Regions from separate parts of the Kitasatospora sp. NPDC038210 genome, predicted to be linked through region 3. Evidence: riboswitches for the same ligand, from Rfam matches in the RefSeq annotation. Region 3 holds a riboswitch; each other region holds the start of a gene.
The links. Region 3 has a riboswitch for cyclic di-AMP ahead of ACZ7KX_RS16390 (M23 family metallopeptidase). Riboswitches for the same ligand answer to the same signal wherever they lie in the genome.
Positions count from the first base shown of each region.

Region 1: linked by a shared signal. The riboswitch ahead of ACZ7KX_RS12355 (NlpC/P60 family protein) and the one ahead of ACZ7KX_RS16390 (M23 family metallopeptidase) in region 3 are both predicted to bind cyclic di-AMP.
Region 2: linked by a shared signal. The riboswitch ahead of ACZ7KX_RS06370 (transglycosylase family protein) and the one ahead of ACZ7KX_RS16390 (M23 family metallopeptidase) in region 3 are both predicted to bind cyclic di-AMP.

Region 1 covers NZ_JBVJYK010000005.1:149,541-156,134, forward strand. The annotation lists gene ACZ7KX_RS12335 (rhomboid family intramembrane serine protease) at 1-161, opposite strand, end outside; gene ACZ7KX_RS12340 (hypothetical protein) at 363-626, shown strand; gene ACZ7KX_RS12345 (NYN domain-containing protein) at 991-2,292, shown strand; gene ACZ7KX_RS12350 (C40 family peptidase) at 2,493-3,530, shown strand; cyclic di-AMP (ydaO/yuaA leader) riboswitch at 3,868-4,021, shown strand; gene ACZ7KX_RS12355 (NlpC/P60 family protein) at 4,032-5,153, shown strand; gene ACZ7KX_RS12360 (C40 family peptidase) at 5,376-6,422, shown strand.
Region 2 covers NZ_JBVJYK010000002.1:653,560-660,153, reverse strand. The annotation lists gene ACZ7KX_RS06390 (helix-turn-helix domain-containing protein) at 1-81, opposite strand, end outside; gene ACZ7KX_RS06385 (ATP-binding protein) at 500-1,081, shown strand; gene ACZ7KX_RS06380 (DUF397 domain-containing protein) at 1,458-1,721, opposite strand; gene ACZ7KX_RS06375 (sirohydrochlorin chelatase family protein) at 2,281-3,240, shown strand; cyclic di-AMP (ydaO/yuaA leader) riboswitch at 3,709-3,870, shown strand; gene ACZ7KX_RS06370 (transglycosylase family protein) at 3,878-5,116, shown strand; gene ACZ7KX_RS06365 (hypothetical protein) at 5,416-5,619, shown strand; gene ACZ7KX_RS06360 (LacI family DNA-binding transcriptional regulator) at 5,732-6,594, opposite strand, start outside.
Region 3 covers NZ_JBVJYK010000007.1:35,489-42,082, forward strand. The annotation lists gene ACZ7KX_RS16365 (HipA family kinase) at 1-254, shown strand, start outside; gene ACZ7KX_RS16370 (DUF3037 domain-containing protein) at 251-667, shown strand; gene ACZ7KX_RS16375 (MarR family winged helix-turn-helix transcriptional regulator) at 819-1,274, shown strand; gene purB (adenylosuccinate lyase) at 1,427-2,866, shown strand; gene ACZ7KX_RS16385 (MFS transporter) at 2,906-4,444, opposite strand; cyclic di-AMP (ydaO/yuaA leader) riboswitch at 4,757-4,937, shown strand; gene ACZ7KX_RS16390 (M23 family metallopeptidase) at 4,940-5,914, shown strand; gene ACZ7KX_RS16395 (DUF2470 domain-containing protein) at 6,206-6,594, opposite strand, start outside.

The DNA.
Region 1 (6,594 bases), on a different contig from region 3:
ACCCGGGCCGGGCCGGTGCCGTACAGCGGATTGAGCCCGGCGGCCGGGCCGAGGAGGAAGACCAGGGTGTTGACCGCGATCAGCGCGTAGGTGACCGCCGGGGCGGCCACCTCCGGCCGGCCGCCCCGCGCGGCGGTGTGGTCGGGGGCCGCGAGCGCCATGCGGCCAAGCATCCCTCCGGGCGCCGCAGGTGACACGGCGGTTTACGGCAGGTGGACTAGCCCCGCTATTCCGCTGACCGGTGGTCGCGATGGTTGCCCCAGGCAATAGGCTTGGGGCGGGCATTCCCGCCTCCCGCCGCCGACGCCGGGGCTCCGGGGGGAGCGCCTAGCCCACGCAGGGACCACCCGAGAGGACCCCCGATGACCGTCCCCGCCCTGACTGCTGAGACGCGCTGGCGCTGCACCCTGTGCGGCAACCTCACCCGGTTCGACGTGACCCGCACCGCGCGGGTGACCGAGTTCCTGCACTTCGACCTGGCCGGCGACTCCAAGGTCGAGGAGACCGAGGTGCTGAGCGAGACCGTCGAGTCGGTGCGCTGCCGCTGGTGCAACGCCGTCGACCAGGTCGAGCTGGTGGCCCGTCCGGGTGCCGAGGGCGCGGAGGCCCCGGCCGAGCAGGGCTGATGCCCGCGGGTGCGGCGGGCGGCGCGCAGCGCGCCCGCCCGCCGCACCGGACAATACGGAACAAGACGCACGGGGCGTGACGACGGGGGGTCGCGGCCGTACCCCGCCGGAGAACAGGATCGGAGCCGAGGACGTGGTGGACGCAGCGAAGGAGCCCGGCGAAGCGCAGGGGCTTCGGCCCGCTGCGCAGGCGCAGGTGCCGGACGCCGGGACGGGACCGGCGGAGGGCGCTGCGTCCGGAACCGTCGACGCGGCGGCCGGCGGACCCGGTGCCGTCGGGGCGCAGACCGCTTCGTCCGGCCCGGCAGACCCGGCCGAGTCCTCCGACGCCTCCGGGGCCGCGTCGGAGCGCGGCGCCGAGAAGCTGGACCGGCCGCTGCCCGAGGGAGTGCGCCGACGGGTGGTCGGGCTGGCCTCGGACGCGCTGGGCGGACTGCCGCCGGGCGAACTCCCGCAGAGCCTGCGTCAGTACGTGAAGTTCACCCCCGCGCGGCGCGCCAAGTACGCGGCCACCGCGCTGGCGGCCGCGCTGGAGGCGGAGCCGGCCTTCCGGGTGCGGATAGCGGAGCGGCTGCGGCTGGGACAGCCGGACCTGGTGAGGGCGCTGGAGTCGGGCAGCGTCCCCGGCGCCGCCGATCCGATGGACGTCGCGGCCGCCGCCTACCTGGTGCGCTCGGCGGGCTGGAGCCGGCTGGTCGCCGAGGCCGGCGAGGAGGCCGAGCGGGCCGGCGCCGAGGACGCGGCCGCGGAGGCGACCCGGCTGGTGGAGAAGCTGCAGGCCGAGCTGGCCGAGGTGCGGGCCACCGCGCGGGCGGACCTGGACCGGCAGCGCGTGGAGTTCGAGGGCGTCCGGCGGGAGGCCGAGTCGCTGCGCAAGAAGGTGCGGTCGCTGGAGAGCGACACCCGCCGGGCGCAGGCCGAGACGCGTCGGGTGGCCGGGGAGCTGGAGGCGGCGAGGGCCCAGGGCGCCGCCGAGCGCAGCGCGGCCGAGACCGAGGCGCGGCGGCTCAAGCACCGGCTCTCGGAGCTGGAGAACGCCGCCGAGCAGGGCCGCCGGTCGGCCCGCGAGGGGCGAAGCGTCGAGGACATGCGGCTGCGGCTGTTGCTGGACACCGTGCTGCAGTCGGCCCAGGGCCTGCAGCGGGAGCTGGCGCTGCCGGTCGCCCAGATCCGCCCGGCGGACCTGGTGGAGGCGGTGGTGCCGGGCGCGGCCTCGCCGCACGACGTGGCGCGGCGCGGGCTGGCCGAGGACGACCCGGCGCTGCTGGACCAGCTGCTGGCGATCCCGCAGGTGCACCTGGTGGTGGACGGCTACAACGTGACCAAGACCGGCTATCCGACGCTGCCGCTGGAGCAGCAGCGGATCCGGCTGCTGGGCGGGCTGGCGATGCTGGCCCAGCGCACCCAGGCGGAGGTCACCTGTGTGTTCGACGGCCAGGACCTGGACGTTCCGGTGATCATGGCGCCGCCGCGCGGGGTCCGGGTGCGGTTCAGCCGGACCGGGGAGACCGCGGACGAGCTGATCCGCCGTCTGGTGCGGGCCGAGCCGCAGGGCCGTCCGGTGGTGGTGGTCTCCGCTGACCGGGAGGTCGCGGAGGGCGTGCGGAAGGCGGGCGCACGCCCGGTGGCGTCGGTGCTGCTGCTGAACCGGCTGGCACGGCCCTGAGCGTCGGCCCGCTAGGATGACACCTGGTCAGCGCCGCGTCCCCGACCGTGTGCGGGTGCGGTGAAGCCGGTGTGGTGAACGGGGTTCACGCCTTCGGGGGAGTGGCAAAGCGAATAGATCCGCACTAGGGTCTGGCGTCAAACCTATTTTCCGGAACCTCATCCGATCGGGTGAGCCCGTTGGAAGAAGGAGCCGGTCCCTTGGCCTCCCACCGCCGTCCCAAGCAGCCGAGCCGCGCGCGGATCTCCGTGCTCACCGCTGCCGCTGCGACCGCGGTCGCCCTCTCCGCCCAGGTGGCCGCGCACGCCGCGCCGCAGCCGAACAAAACGGACGTCAAGGCGCAGATCGACCAGCTCCAGGAGGAGCAGGAGCAGGCGGCCGAGAAGTACAACGGCGCCAAGGAGCGGGCCGACCAGCTGCGCAAGCAGGCGGACCAGCTGCAGGACCAGGTGGCCCGCGGCCAGGAGCAGATGACCCAGCTGCAGGGCGGCCTGGCCGAGGTGGCCGGCGACCAGTACCGCAGCGGCGGCATCGACCCGTCCGTCCAGCTGATGCTCTCCTCCGACCCGTCGGGCTACCTGGAGAAGGCCTCGACGGTCCAGCAGGCCAGCACCACCCAGGCCGAGGCGCTCAAGGCGCTGCTGGACGAGCAGCGCCGGCTGGACCAGGAGAAGGCCGAGGCGGCCGCCGTGCTGGCCTCGCTGGACAGCACCACCAAGGACCTGAACCAGGCCAAGGCGGACGTCAACACCAAGCTGCAGGCCGCCCAGGACCTGCTGAACTCGCTCAGCGCCGCCGAGCGCACCGCGCTGAAGGCCCAGCAGGCGCAGGACGACCGGGCCTCGCGCGGCAGCGACCGGGTCGACCTGAGCAACCTGCCGCCGGCCAGCGGGTACGCCGCGGTGGCCGTCGCCAAGGCGATGAGCAAGCAGGGCTCGCCGTACGTGTGGGGCGCCACCGGTCCGAGCACCTTCGACTGCTCCGGCCTGATGCTCTGGGCGTACGGCCAGGCCGGCGTCTCGCTGCCGCGCACCTCGCAGGAGCAGGGCCACTACGGCACCGCGGTGCCGGGACTGGCCGCGGCCCAGCCCGGCGACCTGGTCATCTACGGCGGCGACATGCACCACGTCGGGATGTACATCGGCAACGGCATGGTGGTCCACGCGCCGCACACCGGTGACGTGGTGAAGGTGATGAAGGCCGACGCGATGCCGATCAACACCATCCGCCGGGTCTGACGGCCCGACACCCTCCGGAGGCCCCGTCCGGGCCCCTGTGATCCGCGCCACCTCCGACGGGGTGGCGTTCGGGTTTTCGACCGTTTCGCGAGCGGCGGGTGAGACCTGATCAGCCTTGCGTGCGGCTGTGATCACCATCGGTCATTTTCACAAAAGAACTTGGGTAATCCTCCGTCTTTTTTCTGACAAGGATTTGAACCGATCACGGTTCAGTTACTAGGGTCATGCTTCGAACCACCGCACTGTCGATCACCCAGCCAGGGTGGCGGCGGTGGTTACCGCCGAGTTCGCGAGGCAGCGGGGCAGGTCGAAGCGACTGCCCGACAGGGGAGCCCAGTGGTAGGGGGCGCTGCGGAGCGGAGCCGGGGAACCACGTTCCTCCGGGGTGAATCGGCGCCAGGTCGGCCGCTGGAACGGCCGTGAGGCGTCGTAGGGCATGCTTCCGGCCCGAACCCGTCAGCTCACCCGGTAGGCGGACGTAGGAAGAAGGAGCCCGCCTTCGTGGCGTCCCATCGTCGTCCCAAGCCAGCAAGTCGCGCCCGGGTCTCGATCCTGACCGGTGTCGCCGCCGCTGCCGTCGCCCTCTCCGCGCAGTCCGGCGCCCACGCCGACCCGCAGCCGACCAAGGACCAGGTCAAGGAGCAGGTCGACCAGCTCAACGAGCAGGCCGAGGTGGCGACCGAGCAGTACAACGCCGCCCAGGAGAAGCAGCAGACCCTGGAGAAGCAGGTCGCCGGCCTGCAGGACCAGGTGGCCCGTCAGCAGGCCCAGGTGACCGAGCTGCAGGGCGGACTCGCCGAGATCGCCGGGGAGCAGTACCGCAACGGCGGCATATCCCCGACCGTCCAGCTGATGTTCTCGTCCAGCCCGGACAACTTCCTCAACCAGGCCGGTGCGCTGAACCAGGCCGGTGACACCCAGAAGAACCAGCTGAAGCAGCTCCAGGAGCAGCAGCGCAAGCTCGACCAGGACCGCACCGAGGCCCAGGGCAAGCTCGCCGAGCTGGAGTCGACCACCCAGCAGCTGAAGGCCTCCAAGGACGAGGTCCAGGCCAAGCTGAAGGCCGCCCAGGACCTGCTCAACACCCTGACCGAGCAGGAGCGCCAGGCGCTGCGCGCGGCCGAGGAGAAGGCCGCCGCCGACGCCAAGGCCCAGGCCGACGCCGCCGCGAAGGCGCAGCAGAACGCCGACCGCGCCTCGCGCGACAACAGCCGCACCGACCTCTCCGCGCCGTCCTCCACGCCGGCCGGCAAGCTCCCCGCCCCGGGCAGCTCGCGCGGTGCCGCCGCGCTCTCCGCCGCCGCCTCCAAGGTCGGCAGCCCGTACGTGTGGGGCGCCACCGGCCCGAGCTCCTTCGACTGCTCCGGCCTGATGGTCTGGGCGTTCAACCAGGTCGGCGTGTCGCTGCCGCGCACCTCGCAGGAGCAGGCCCACGCCGGCACCCGGATCGGCACCGACCTGTCCCAGGCCCAGCCCGGCGACCTGCTGATCTTCTACGGGGACGCCCACCACGTCGGCATCTACGCCGGCAACGGCCAGGTGCTGCACGCCCCCAAGCCGGGTGCTTCGGTCCGCTACGAGGCCGTCACCAACATGCCGCTGAGCGGCATCGTGCGGGTCTGATCCCGTTCGGCTCCTCCCAGGCCCGGTCTTCCACCACGGAAGGCCGGGCCTGCGGCGTTGGCGGCTGCTCGGGCTGATGTCCGATTGAGGGTCAAATATTCGGGTCCGTAGGGGTTTGGACTCGCTTGCCCGGACTCGCTAACGTCTGCCACCGGACTCCCGCTCGACGGCCGCCCGCCACGGGCGGCCGCGGGGCCGCGCCGCAGGATTGGAGCCGCTGCCGTGCCCGTGCACCGCCGTTCCCAACTGCTCGCCCGTGCACTGGTGCTGACGGCGGCCGCCACCACCGCGCTGGGCGTGGCGACCGGCGGCGGCGCCCACGCCGCCCCCGGCAGCCCGGACCCGGCCGACCGCAAGGACGTCCAGGCGCAGGTCGAGCAGCTCTACGACGAGGCCGAGCAGGCGTCCGAGCAGTACAACGCCGCACAGGAGGCCCAGCGCCGGCTCCAGGGGGAGACCACGATCCTGCAGGGCGAGATCGCCGTCGCCCAGGACCAGCTCAACGAGCTGCGCGGCGACCTGGCGACCGTCGCCGGGGCCGAGTACCGCGGCGGCGGGATGACCCAGACCGCCCAGCTGATGCTGTCCCCCGACCCGGAGGGCTACCTCGCCCGCGCCCGCACCATGGGCCAGGCGTCGCAGCGGCAGCAGGAGACGCTGCACGAGCTGGTCACCCGCCAGCGCCGGCTCGACCAGCGGCGGACGGAGGCCACCGGAAAGCTCGCCGAGCTCGACCAGGCCCGCCGCTCGCTCGCCGACGGCAAGCAGCAGATCCAGCAGCGGCTGGCCAGGGCGCAGAAGCTGCTCAACGGCCTCGACGCCGCCGAGCGGGCCAGGATGACCGCCCAGGACGCCCGGGACGCCGAGCAGCGCGCCACCCGCGGCACCGACCGGCTGGACCTCGGCACCGCCCCGCCCGCCTCCGAGCGCGGGGCGGCCGCGCTGGCCGCCGCGGTGCGCATGATCGGCTCGCCGTACGTCTACGGGGCCACCGGGCCCCGCGCGTTCGACTGCTCCGGTCTGATGTACTACAGCTGGCGGCAGGCCGGAGTGACCCTGCCGCGCACCTCGCAGGCCCAGGCGTACGCCGGCCGGCGGATCGACCTTTCCGAGGCGCGACCGGGAGACCTGGTGATCTTCTACCGGGACATGCACCACGTCGGCATGTACGCCGGCGGCGGCGTGATCGTGCACGCCCCCTACCCGGGCGCCAAGGTCCGCTACGAGAGCGTCAACGCCATGCCTGTCTCGGGGGTGGTCCGGCTCTGAGCGCGTCCCCTTCGCACCCCGCCGGACCCGGTCCGGCGCACATACCCCGCCGCGCGCTGTCCCGGCGGGGTGCGCTGCTGCTCGCGGTCGGCGGGCTGGCCCAGCTGTCGCTGCCGCCGCTCGCCCCGGCGGCGGCACCGGTCGGGGCGGTCGCCGACCGGCGCGCCGCGGT
Region 2 (6,594 bases), on a different contig from region 3:
CGCCTCTCGCAGGCGACGCAACTGCGAGCCGAGGAGGATCCGGCGGACCATCGAGCCGCCGCCCGGCTGAACTGTGGTCATGCGGTCGAAACCTCCACCTAGGGCAAACAGCGCACAGTCTGCCATCAGTTGAGCGCTCACGGTGCCGATACTGACGGATGTTCCTATCAGTTCTGCACTCCGCACACCAGGATGCACGTGCATCCGGCGCTTGCATATGCCAATAGTGCGACTGCACGTGAATCGACTCTTGCATCTGCAGTGAGCGCACACCACCATGGTGCACGTGCACCTGCACATCCCTGGCAATCCCGCGGGCTCCGCGTCGACCCCACGCGCGACTCCGTGCACCGGCCCGACGGCGTCCCCCGCGTCATCGGGCGTTCGAGTGCGCGTGCGTCTGGTCGAAGGGGCGGCCGAGCGGCCGAGCGAGTCGGAGGTGACCGGCATGACCCCGGCGGGTCCAGCCGTGTCCGCCCCCTTATGGGAGGAGCTCTTCATGAGCACCGGTACGGCTTTGGCGGTTGACCCCCATGTGGTCACCTGTACGCTCGCTCCTCGCTTCGAAGCCGTCAGAACCGCGCGCGACTTCGCCCGGACCACGCTCCAGCGCTGGGGACTGACGGAGCTGTTCGACGACGTGGCGCTGGTGGCGTCGGAACTCGTGACCAACGCGCTCCGGCATGCGATCGGCGCACGGCCCGACCCGACGGGCGGTGCCCCGGGCGAGTATGACTTTCCCACACAGCCGACCGCGGACGGGCGGCTGCCGATCCGAATAAGCCTCGTGCACCGCGCGCCCCAGGTGGTCTGCGCCGTGAGCGATCCGAGCAGCGTTGGACCGGTGGCGCGGGAGGCGGACTTCGTCGCCGAATCCGGCCGCGGGCTGCACCTGGTGGAGTCGTTCAGCCGCTCCTGGGGCTGGCACCCGCTGGGCAGCGGCAAGGTGGTCTGGGCCCTGTTCGAGGCGGAGCCGACGGGCGGCCCGCTGGACGGACACCCGGAGATCGGTGGACGCGGGGCGCTCGACGCACTCGGCGGCCCGGTCGACATCGGTGGACGGCACCGGCGCTCGGCCTAGCGCCCCGCGGCACGTGGCGAGCAGCGCCCGACGCCGTGCGGTCGATCGGGGAACCGGCCCGGCGATCGGTCGGAGGACCCGCTCGGCGATCGGCCGGAGGACCGGCCCGGCGGTGGTCGGTCGAGTGGTCGACCCGGAACGCCTTCCCGCACCAGGCCCTGCAGCGAGCCGGACGGCGGACGGAGCGGCCGGTCGAGGGAAGCCCCGGGAGGACCACGCCCCGGGCCCCTGCGCCAGGCCCCGTCATCACTTCGCCCCGGCGGCGACCGGTACGGTCGGAGAAGGCGGAGAAGTCGGAGGAGACGACCGAAAAGACAAAGGCCGTCGCGGTGTCGGCACCCACGACGGCCCCCCGATGGTGAAGCACGGCGGCCGGTCAGACCGCCAGGTGGTCGAACTCCCCGTCCTTGGCCCCCAGCAGCAGGGCGGCGATCTCGGCCCGGGTGTAGATGAGGGCCGGACCGTCCGGGAAGCGCGAGTTGCGCATCGCGACGTCGCCGCCCGGCAGGGCCGCGAACTCGACGCAGTTGCCCTGGGAGTTGCTGTGCCGGCTCTTCTGCCAGACCACCCCCGTGAGATCGGCCGCGGCCATCCCGTTGTAGGTGTCGTGCGAGTCGTGTGTGTTCTGCGAGTCGTGCATAGAAGTCTCCCGAAGAGCTCCGGAGTTGTCGTCCAGCGCGGCGCCCCCGGCACCGCCGAACGAACGGACCGGCCCCGTACCGGCCCGGCACAACGCCTCACTTGACGCGATGATAGCTGCAGTGCACGTGCATCAGCACGGGACATTGCAGGTGCACGAGGCCTTTCACCCGCAGCCCCGAACTCTTCACGGGGCCTTCTCCTGACGGTACGTAAACGGACATAGCCGACTGAATCACCGGGGTCGCGATAACCGGCCGTGAGCGGCCCCCCGCTTAATGTTGATCTTCGAATGCCGGGAGTCGCACCGCCGTGACCCTCCGTCAGGCGACCTCCGGGCTGTGAGACATCTCACGCGCCGCGACTGCAACGCCGCACCCCGTCCGGCACGTCCAGGCAATGAGCCGCGCCCGCACGGGGATTGGGTGTGGAATGTCCGGATTGTAGGCAAACCACCCGAACCCGATGCGGCGGACACACCGGGTTCGCACAGCGGCCGCGCGAAACCCGTACGGCAGCCGACTGCAGGCCGGACGGGCAGATGTCCTACGATCTCCGGCATGAGCACCGCAGCCATTCCGGGCGCGCCACTGCCCGTCCGCACTCCAGGCTCCCGTGCGCGGGGGCGCCACCGTCGTCCCGAGCGCCCCGAGATTCCGACCGGCGCGCCGGCCCTGGTGCTCGCCGTGCCCACGGCCGCCGGGCCCGAGTCCCGCTCGGTCGTCGAGGAGCTGCTCTCCATCGTCCGCAGCGAGCAGAACGGCGTCCAGGCCGCGGTCGGCTACCTCCCCGGCGGCTCCGCCGAGGGTGAGGGCGGCGAGGACCGCACCGTCGCCGAGCTCCTGGCCACGGCCGCCGAGGCCGGCCTGCCGATGCCCGTCCTGGTGCCACTGGTGCCCGGTCCGCACGGCTTCCTGCCCGAACTCCACGCGCTCGCCGCCGAGTACGGCGCGCCCGTCACCGACGCGCTCGGCCCGCACCCGCTGCTCGCCGAGGCCGTCCACGTACGACTCTCCGAGGCCGGGCTGGCCCGCGCCGACCGCGCCCGGCTCTTCGCCATCGCGACCGCCGCGGACGGCGTGGTCCTGACCACCGTCGGCGGCGAGGACGCCGCCGCCGCGGCCGGCATCACCGGCGTTCTGCTGGCCGCCCGCCTGGCCGTGCCGGTCGTGGCCGCCGCGCTCGACGTGCCCGGCTCGGTGGCCGCGGCCGTCGACCACCTCAAGGAGACCGGCTCCCAGCGCCCGGCGCTGGCCCCGCTGGTGATCGGGCCGGAGGCCGACTCCGAGCTGCTCGCCGCGGCCGCCGAGGAGACCGGCTGCCCGTCGGCGGCGCCGCTGGGCGCGTACCCGACCGTCGGCCAGCTGATCGCCTCGACCTACCTGGCCGCGCTGCCCGCACCGTCCGCGGAGGACCTGGCGCGGGCCGAGGCGGAGGCGGCGGCCGCCGCCGAGGCCGAGGGGGTCGTGGAGGGCGCCCGTGGCGCCCACGCGGCCGCCGAGGAGCCTGCCGGACAGTAGCGGACACCGCGCGCCCGTCGGCGCGCACACGGGGCCCGGAACGGCTTGCGTTCCGGGCCCTTCGCTTTGCCCGCTTTCCCGCTCTTGCGGCGTACGGGAGTTACCGGAGTTAAGCGAACAATGAATGGAATGTCCGTTCTGCCGCTGTTTGCCGGGGAATGGCGAGCGCACTCCGGGGCGCTCGAATCACGTCCGCTCCGCCGGTTGGACCGGTGCGCCGTTTCGCGCTTCGACACACCGTCATGCCATTCCTGAGGCAAAGACAGTTGTGGGCATCCGCAATCGCATTGCCGAAAAACGATCATTTACGATCATGATTAGCCGCCAATTTGGCACTTCCTGCTAATCCGTGATGCGCGTCACAGCTATTTGCAGTTTGAACTTAAGTCTGCTTAACGTGCTCCCCGTTCGTGACCACACGGACCCAGTTCATCCGCGACGCCGAGTCCTGCCGTCGGATGTCCTGGCAGCGCGAAAACGCACCACGGCAGGAGCGGGGGACCCACAGGTAAGTCGCCCCGGACCGCTCCCAGGAACGGTTCAGGGCTAGGGGTGAAGCCGCGCTCACGCGCGGCCGGGCAACTCCGGCCCGAATCCGACAGCTCACCTCGCAGGCGTGGGAGAGGACCGCGTCTTCATGCTGCCCACCAACGGCACCCGTCTGTCCAGCCGCACCCGCCGCGTGATCGCCGCCATCGGCGTCGCGGGCGTCGGCCTCACCGTCCCGTGCCTCGTCTCCGGCACCGCCTCCGCCGCCTCCGTCGCGACCTGGGACAAGGTCGCCCAGTGCGAGAGCAGCGGCAACTGGAGCATCAACACCGGCAACGGCTTCTACGGCGGCCTGCAGTTCACCCAGAGCACCTGGTCCGCCTTCGGCGGCACCGCCTACGCCTCGCGCGCCGACCTGGCCACCAAGGACCAGCAGATCGCCGTCGCGGAGAAGGTCCTCGCCTCGCAGGGCCCCGGTGCCTGGCCCGTCTGCTCGGTCAAGGCCGGCCTGACCAAGGGCGGCACGCCCGCCGCCGTCGACACCTCGGCCGCTGCCGCTCCGGCCGCCCCGGCTGCCAAGCCCGCCCAGACCCCGGCCCCGGCGGCCAAGCCCGCCAAGCCGGCCGCGCCCGCCCAGGACGCCGCCGACTCTGCCGCCGGCACCTGGGCCCAGAGGCACCAGCAGGCCGCCCAGAGCGACGACTACACCGTGGTCGAGGGCGACTGGCTGTCCTCGATCGCGGACAAGCACAACGTCCAGGGCGGCTGGGAGCGGCTGTACGAGCTCAACCGCAGCACCCTGACCGACGGCCCGAACACCATCTACCCGGGCCAGCACCTGACCTTCGGTGACCACGGCCAGACCCAGCAGTCCGCCTCCTCGGACAAGTCCGGCTCGGACTTCACCTGGTTCAACCGCTCGCAGAAGTCCGGTCAGTCCGCGAACGGCGGTTCCGTGAACGCCAAGCCGGTCGCCCAGACCCAGACCCCGGCCGCCCAGGCCCCGGCGCAGGCCCCGGCCGCCAGCGGCAGCATGGCCGCCGCGGTCGCCTTCGCCGAGTCCAAGGTCGGCCAGGCGTACGTCTACGGCGGCACCGGCAACGGCGGCTGGGACTGCTCCGGCCTGACCCAGGCCGCCCTGCGCGCCGCCGGCATCTCCGTCCCGCGCGTCGCCGCCGACCAGGCCGCCGCCAGCACCCACGTCTCGCTGGACAGCCTGCAGCCGGGCGACCTGCTGTTCTGGTCCAACAACGGCAAGGACTCGGGCGTCTACCACGTCGCGATCTACGTCGGTGGCGGCAAGTACGTCGAGGCCGCCAACCCGAGCGCGGGTGTGCGCGAGCAGACCGTCGCCAACTGGGCCCCGGACTTCGCCGGCCGGGTCTGAGCACGGCGAGACGGCTGACGGCAGGCAGCAGGCAGCAGGCAGCAGGCAGCCGACTGCTCGTCGCTGACGGACTTCAGACGACCGCTGACGGATGACAGCTGACAGCTGACAGCTGACAGATTTCAATATCTGTCATCCGTCGTCCGCAGATCGCGGGTCGTCGGCCGCCACCGAACACTGATCACCCGCCACCCCCGGGGAAGAGTCTGGTCGCTCCTCCCCGGGGGTCGCGGCGTATCCCCGTGGTGGAACCGGACCCGAACGGGCATGCTGCTGCTCTGCACCCGAGGAGGAGTCACATGGCCCAGGTCACCGTCACGCTCGACGCGAACCTCGCGATCGACGCGATGATGCTCTCCGGTACCAAGAACCCGCAGGACGCCGTCGAACTGGTCCTGCGCGACTACCTGGCCCGCGGCCGCCGCACCGAGGCCCGCACCGGCGACCCGGCCGACGGCAACCGCCTCGCCCAGGACCGCACCACCGACACCGAGCACGGCTGAGGGCAGTCGAGATCTGCCGAGCGCTGCCGAGCAGGGCCGCACACAGGCACGCCGAAGGGCCCCGGAGAGCAACTGCCCTCCGGGGCCCTTCCCTCGGCCCTGCGGCCGGCGCTCAGCGCGCGCAGGCCCCGGTGGACCCGCGCATCACCAGCTCCGGCTGGAACATGAACTCGCCGCGCTGGACGGCGTTCCCGCCGACCTCCTCCAGCAGCGCGTCCACCGCCGCCGTGGCCATCGCCTCGACCGGCTGGCGGATCGTGGTCAACGGCGGTTCGGTGAAGGCGATCAGCGGCGAGTCGTCGAACCCGACCACCGACACGTCCTGCGGCACCGACAGGCCGCGCTGCCGCACCGCCCTGATCGCCCCGAGCGCCATCATGTCGCTCCCGCAGACGATCGCCGTGCAGCCCTTGTCGAGCAGCGCGCCGGCCGCCGCGTGTCCGCCCTCCACGCTGAACAGCGTGTGGTGGACGAGGTTCTCGGCCTCCTCCTGGGTACGCCCGAGCACCTCCCGCATCGCCGCCGTGAAGCCTTCTATCTTGCGCAGCACGGGCACGTACCGGCGCTGCCCGACGGCCAGCCCGATCCGCTCGTGGCCGAGTTCGGCCAGGTGCTGGACGGCCATCCACATCGCGGCCCGGTCGTCCGGCGAGATGAACGGCGCGTCGATCTTCTCGCTGAAGCCGTTGATCAGCACGAACGGCACCCCGCGCCCGGCCAGTCGCGCGTAGCGGTCGTGGTCGGCCGTGGTGTCGGCGTGCAGTCCGGAGACGAAGACGATGCCCGCCACGCCCCGGTCGACCAGCATCTCCACCAGTTCGTCCTCGGTGGATCCGCCCGGTGTCTGGGTGCACAGCACCGGCGTGAAGCCGTGCCGGCTGAGCACCTGCTCGATCACCTGCGCCAGTGCCGGGAAGATCGGGTTGCTCAACTCCGGTGTGATCAGCCCGATCAGCCCGGCGCTGCGCTGGCGCA
Region 3 (6,594 bases):
CCTGGGTGCGCCGCCCGTACGACGCGTCCGACCATGCGCTGCTGGGCGCCCGGCCGGATCTGGAGGCGGCGGACAAGGCGCTCGCGCCGCTCGCGGAGGCGGCGATCGAGGCGGCCGTCGCGGAGATCCCCGAGACCTGGCTGACGGACGAGTTCGGCTTCGACTCGCCCGACGAGGTGCGCGCCGCGTACCGCGCCCAGCTGACCGAGCGACTGGCCGGTCCGCGTGACTGGCTCCCGGAGGTGCCCGCATGACCGGGTCGTCGACGTCCGCGCTGCCGGCCATCGTCGAGTTGCACGACTACGAGTACGCCGTGATCCGCGCGGTGCCGCGGGTGGAGCGGGGCGAGTGCGTGAACGTGGGGGTGCTGCTGTACTGCCGGCAGAGTTCGCACCTGGCGGCGCGCACCCACCTGGACCAGGCGCGGCTGCTGGCGCTGGACCCGGTGGCGGACGTGCAGGGCGTGCGGCGGGCGCTGCACGGCATCGAGGCGGTCTGCCTGGGCGGGCCGCAGGCCGGTCCGGCGGCGGGGGACAGCCCGGGGCAGCGGTTCCGCTGGCTGACCGCGCCGCGCAGTGCGATCGTCCAGCCGGGGCCGGTGCACACGGGGCTGACCGCGAACCCGGACGCGGAGCTGCGGCGGCTGTTCGACCAGCTGGTGCTCTGAGCGGCGCTGCTGCGCGCCTGCCCGGCGGGCGGGGCCGGCCTGCCCGACGGGCAGGACCGGGGGGCCGACGGGCGGCGGCGTGAGCCGGCTCGCGGACGGTTGCCCTGGTCAAAGCTTGAGTTGCTGAAGCACCTGGTCGTACCCTGACCCCATGGGTTCGACAGCGACGACGACCGTACCGACCAACGCCGAGCTGATGGAGGTGTTGGCCGCCGTCGGTGCCGCCTACTTCCAGGACTTCGCGGCGGCCGCGGCCCGGCACGGGCTCTCCTCCTCGCAGGCCAAGGCACTGGGTGCGGTGCAGGAGCCGGTGCCGATGCGCGCGCTGGCCGGGCGGCTGGGCTGCGACGCGTCGAACGTCACCGGGATCGTGGACCGGCTGGAGTCGCTGGGCCTGGCCAACCGGGCGGCGGCGGCCGGTGACCGCCGGGTGAAGATCGTGGTGATCACGGACGAGGGGCGGGAGATCCTGGCCCGCATCCGCGGCGAGATGGCCCGTACGCACCAGGCCTTCCAGGAGATGACCGACGAGCAGCGGATCGCCCTGCACTCGATCTGCTCGCAGGTCCTGCCGGTGCTGGCCGGCCGGACGGGCGGCGCGCAGTAGGTCCCGCGCCGCCAGCGCCGTTCCTGCCGGTGCCGGAGTGCCGCTCGTGTTGCGCGCGCCGCCGGCGCCGGGCGGACCCGCCGTCGTCAGAGCAGCGCCGCGACCCAGCCCACCCCATCCGCCGACGCCCGGCGTGACCTCGGCTGTTACTCTTGCGAAGCGTGAGCGCGAAGCCCCAGATCCCCAATGTCCTGGCCTCCCGGTACGCCTCGGCGACCCTGGCCCAGCTGTGGTCCCCCGAGCACAAGGTGGTCCTTGAGCGCCACCTGTGGCTGGCCGTCCTGAAGGCCCAGCAGGACCTCGGTGTCGAGGTGCCGGCGAACGCCGTCGCCGACTACGAGCGGGTGATCGACCAGGTCGACCTCGGCTCGATCGCCGCCCGTGAGCGGATCACCCGCCACGACGTGAAGGCCCGGATCGAGGAGTTCAGCGAGCTCGCCGGCCACGAGCAGATCCACAAGGGCATGACCTCGCGGGATCTGACCGAGAACGTCGAGCAGCTGCAGATCCGCCAGTCGCTGGAGCACGTGCGCGACCGCACGGTGGCCGTGCTGGTCCGCCTGGCCAAGCTGGCCGCCCAGCACTCCGAGCTGGTCATGGCCGGTCGCTCGCACAACGTGGCCGCGCAGGCCACCACCCTGGGCAAGCGCTTCGCGTCGATCACCGACGAGCTGCTGGTCGCCTTCCGCCGCCTGGAGGAGCTGATCGCCCGCTACCCGCTGCGCGGGATCAAGGGCCCGGTCGGCACCGCCCAGGACATGCTGGACCTGCTCGGCGGGGACACCGAGAAGCTCGCCGAGCTGGAGCGCCGGGTCGCCGGGCACCTCGGCTTCGACAACGTGCTGACCAGCGTCGGCCAGGTCTACCCGCGCTCGCTGGACTTCGAGGTGCTCACCGCCCTCGTCCAGCTGTCCGCCGCGCCGTCCAGCCTGGCCAAGACCATCCGCCTGATGGCCGGCCACGAGCTCGTCACGGAGGGCTTCAAGGAGGGCCAGGTCGGCTCCTCGGCGATGCCGCACAAGATGAACACCCGCTCCTGCGAGCGCGTCAACGGCCTGGCCGTCATCCTGCGCGGCTACGCCTCGATGACCGGCGAGCTGGCCGGCGACCAGTGGAACGAGGGCGACGTCTCCTGCTCGGTGGTGCGCCGGGTCGCGCTGCCGGACGCCTTCTTCGCCTTCGACGGCCTGCTGGAGACCTTCCTGACCGTTCTCGACGAGTTCGGCGCCTTCCCCGCCGTGATCGAGACCGAGCTGGACCGCTACCTGCCGTTCCTCGCCACCACCAAGGTGCTGATGGGCGCGGTGCGCGCGGGCGTCGGCCGGGAGACCGGGCACGAGGTCATCAAGGAGCACGCCGTCGCCTCGGCACTGGCGATGCGCGCGGGCGCCCGGGAGAACGAGCTGCTGGACCGTCTGGCCGCCGACGAGCGGATCCCGTTGGACCGCGCCGCGCTGGACGCGCTGCTGGCCGACAAGCTCTCCTTCACCGGTGCGGCCGGCGCCCAGGTAGCCGAGGTGGTCCGCCGGGTGGAGGCCGTCGCGGCCGCCTACCCGGAGGCCGCCAAGTACTCGCCGGGTGACATCCTCTGAGGTCGATGTCCCGTGACGTCCCGGTGAGGTGACGTCGCGTCAGCTCTCGGGCGTGGGCCCCGCCGCCGGACCGGTGGCGGGGTCCACGCGCGTGTGGACGTGGCCCGGGTCGAAGGGCGGCGTGGTGGTGCCGCAGGGCCAGTCGCAGTTCGGCTCGGCGACCGGCTTCTCCTCGGGCGCCAGCACGTTGCCCCGGATGGTGGCGAACGCGATCAGCCCGCCGGTGGCCAGCAGGCCCGCGCAGATCAGCATCGCCGTGTGGAAGGCGGAGTCGACCTCGGAGGGCACCTGGTAGGCGTTGCCGCTCAGCCCGGCCAGGGCCGGCAGGGCGGCCACCGCGAGCAGGCCGGCCGCGCGGGCGGCGGCGTTGTTGACCCCGCTGGCGATGCCCGCGTGCCGGACCTCGACAGCGGCCAGCACCGTCGCCGTCAGCGGCGCCACCAGCAGGGTCATCCCGCAGCCCATCACCGTGACGGCGGGCAGCACGTCCGTCCAGTACGACGAGTCGGAGCCGATGCGGAGCATCAGCAGTACCCCGGCGGCGCAGATCAGGGGGCCGACGGTGAGCGGGATCCGCGGGCCGATCCGCTTGCCGAGCCGGCCGGCGCGGGCCGACAGCAGCAGCATCAGGATGGTGATCGGCACCAGCGCGAAGCCCGAGACCAGCGGTGAGAACCCGGCGACGATCTGCAGCTGCACCACCAGCAGGAAGAACACGCCGCTGAAGGCCGCGTACACGCAGAGGGTCACCAGGTTCACGGCGGTGAACAGCCGGGAGGAGAAGAGGCCGAGCGGCAGCATCGGTTCGGGCGCGCGGCGCTCGACGGTGACGAAGGCGACGCCGAGCACCACGCCGATCACGCCGCTGACCCAGACCGCGGGGGACACGCCCTCGCCGGCCGCGGTCAGCGCGTAGGTGATCGCGCCGAGCGCGAGCGCGGCGAGCACCGCGCCCGGCACGTCGAAGCGGCCGGTGGCGCTCTCGTCCCGGCTCTCCGGTACGGACCGGGTGGTGACCGCGATGACGGCGGCCGCGAGCGGCAGGTTCAGCAGGAAGATCCAGCGCCAGCCGGGGCCGTCCACCAGCCAGCCGCCGAGGAAGGGGCCGACCGCGGCCGACACCCCGCCGAGGCCGGACCACAGGCCGACCGCCGCCGAGCGGTCGTCAGGGTGGAAGACGGCCTGGAGCATGGCGAGCGAGCCGGGCGTGAGCAGCGCCCCGCCGATGCCCTGGACGGCGCGGGCGGCGATCAGCACCTGGATGTTCGGCGCGGCGGCGCAGGCCGCGGAGGCGACGGCGAACCAGACCACGCCGATCAGGAAGACCCGGCGTCTGCCGTACCGGTCGCCGAGCGCGCCGCCGAGCAGGATCAGGCCCGCCAGGGTGAGCAGATAGGCGTTCAGCGTCCATTGCAGGGACGCCAGTGAGGCGCCCAGGTCGGCGCCGATGCGGGGCAGGGCGACGTTCACCACGGTGCCGTCGAGCATCGCCATGCTGGATCCGAGCACCGTTGCCAGGAGTACCCAGCGACCCTGCGCGGTGCCCAGGCGCAGGGTGCCTGCTTCGGAGGTGGCCACGGCCCGATCCTGGCCCCGTGGGGCGTACGTGACAAGGCTCACCGGTGGGTGTGTTGGAGGCTGCCGGTGCGTGAGCGGACGACTGCGCAGTGCCGTCGTCGTCGGCGCAGGGTCGTGGATCAGTGGCACGGGGTGAATGGATGGTGTACACACCGTGCCGCGGATCATTCGGAGGGTGACCGGATCCCCGGGGGTCGTCGCGGATTCAAGAGATCGACATTGCTTCACCCGAACGGATGGGTTTTAGTTCAGCGACCGCCCGGCCAGCCCGGACGGATCCACCGGGTGGAACGCCGAGTCCTGCCGCTGCCCGGGTGGTTCGAACTGAACTCTGTACGGCAGGAGCGGGGGACCCACAGGTAAGTCGCCGGACCGGAGTTCGCGCCTCAGGGCGCGGGCGTCCAGGGCCGGCTTGGGGTGAAGCCGCGCATGCGGCCGGGCAACTCCAGCCCGAACCCGACAGCTCACCTCGCAGGCGTCGGAGAGGAAACTTCCATGCCTGCTCAGGCTCGTCGTATCGCCCTGCCCCGCGCCGCCCGCATCGGCATCGCCACTGCCGTCACCGGCGCCGCCTTCGCCCTTCCGCTCGTGACCGCGATCAGCGCCCAGGCCCACACCGCCCCGGCCGCCCCCGCCGCTGCTGCCGCCCCCGCTGCTGCCGCTGCTGCCGCCCCCGCCGCCGACGCCAAGCCGGCCGCTCCGGCTGCCGCGCACGAGAGCTACCGCGTCGTCAGCGGTGACACCCTGTCCAAGATCGCCGACGTCAAGAACGTCGAGGGCGGCTGGCACGCGCTGTACGAGCAGAACCGCTCGGTCGTCGGCGCCAACCCGAACCTGATCTTCCCGGGCCAGCAGCTCACCATCGCGGGTCACGCCGCCGCGCCGTCCGCCGACGCCGCCCCGGCGAAGCCGGCCGCTCCGGCCAAGCCCGCCGCTCCGGCCAAGCCGCAGGTCAAGGTCCAGGCCAAGACCGAGGCCGCGAAGCCGGCCGCCCCGGTGCAGACCCAGGTTCAGACCGCCGCTCCGGCCCCGGCCGTGACCGCCGCTCCGGTCGCCGCCACCGCCGGCTACGTCGCGCCGCTGGCCAACCCGGTCCTGGGCGAGGCCTACGGTGTCGCCGGCTCGATGTGGGCCTCCGGCCACCACACCGGCCAGGACTTCGTCTGCTCCACCGGTACCCCGCTGCGCGCCGTCGCCAACGGTGTCGTGGTCAAGGCCGGCAACGGCGGCGCCTACGGCAACGAGGTCGAGATCAAGCTCGCCGACGGCAAGTACGCGCAGTACGCGCACCTCTCGTCGATCGGCGTGAAGATCGGTCAGACCGTCACCGCCGGCCAGCAGCTCGGCCTCTCCGGCGCCACCGGCAACGTGACCGGCCCGCACCTGCACTTCGAGATCCGCACCACCCCGGAGTACGGCTCGGACATCAACCCGGTCACCTACCTGCGCGCGCACGGCGTCGCGCTCTGACCCTTCCGGGGTTTCAGGAACCACCGCTGCTGCGGAGCGAATCGATCCTCCGGGATGGTCATGTCGGGTGACCGCTCGACCGGGTGATCGCCGCACAGTGGACATGGGCGCGGGACACGCCCAGGCCGGCCCGGCTCGCGGGACCCACCTCCCTCGCGAGCCGGGCCGGCCGCTGCCATTTCCGGGGCCGGTGCGGCACGGGGGTTCGCTCCGGCGTGGTTGGTGCGGCCGGCCGGTGGGTCGATCCGTTCGCACGGTCCGCCTGCTGAACGCGCTGAAGGGGATCGGGAGTCAGGCGCGGTGGGCGGGCTGGCCGTACCGGGCGGCGGTCAGCAGGTCCTGCATCCGGTGGCCGAAGTCCTCGACGTCGCGGGCCGGTTCGGGGAAGACCAGGCGGACGTCGCGATGGCCGTCGGGGTGGTCCAGGCGCAGCACCAGGCCGTGGCGGTCCAGGGCGAGCGGGCGGACGTCCGGGTTCCGGGCGAGCAGCACCGGGTCGAGCAGGCGGGTGAGGACGTCGAGCGCGTCGGCGTGGTCGTCGGCGAAGTGGGTGAGCATCGCGGCCTCGTGGCGGGCCATCGGGTCGGGGGTGGCGTGGGCGAGGCCGGCGGCGGTGACCGCGCCGGTGCCGTACGGGGTGGCGAGGACGGCGTGTGCCACGTCCACGCGCAGGTGGACGC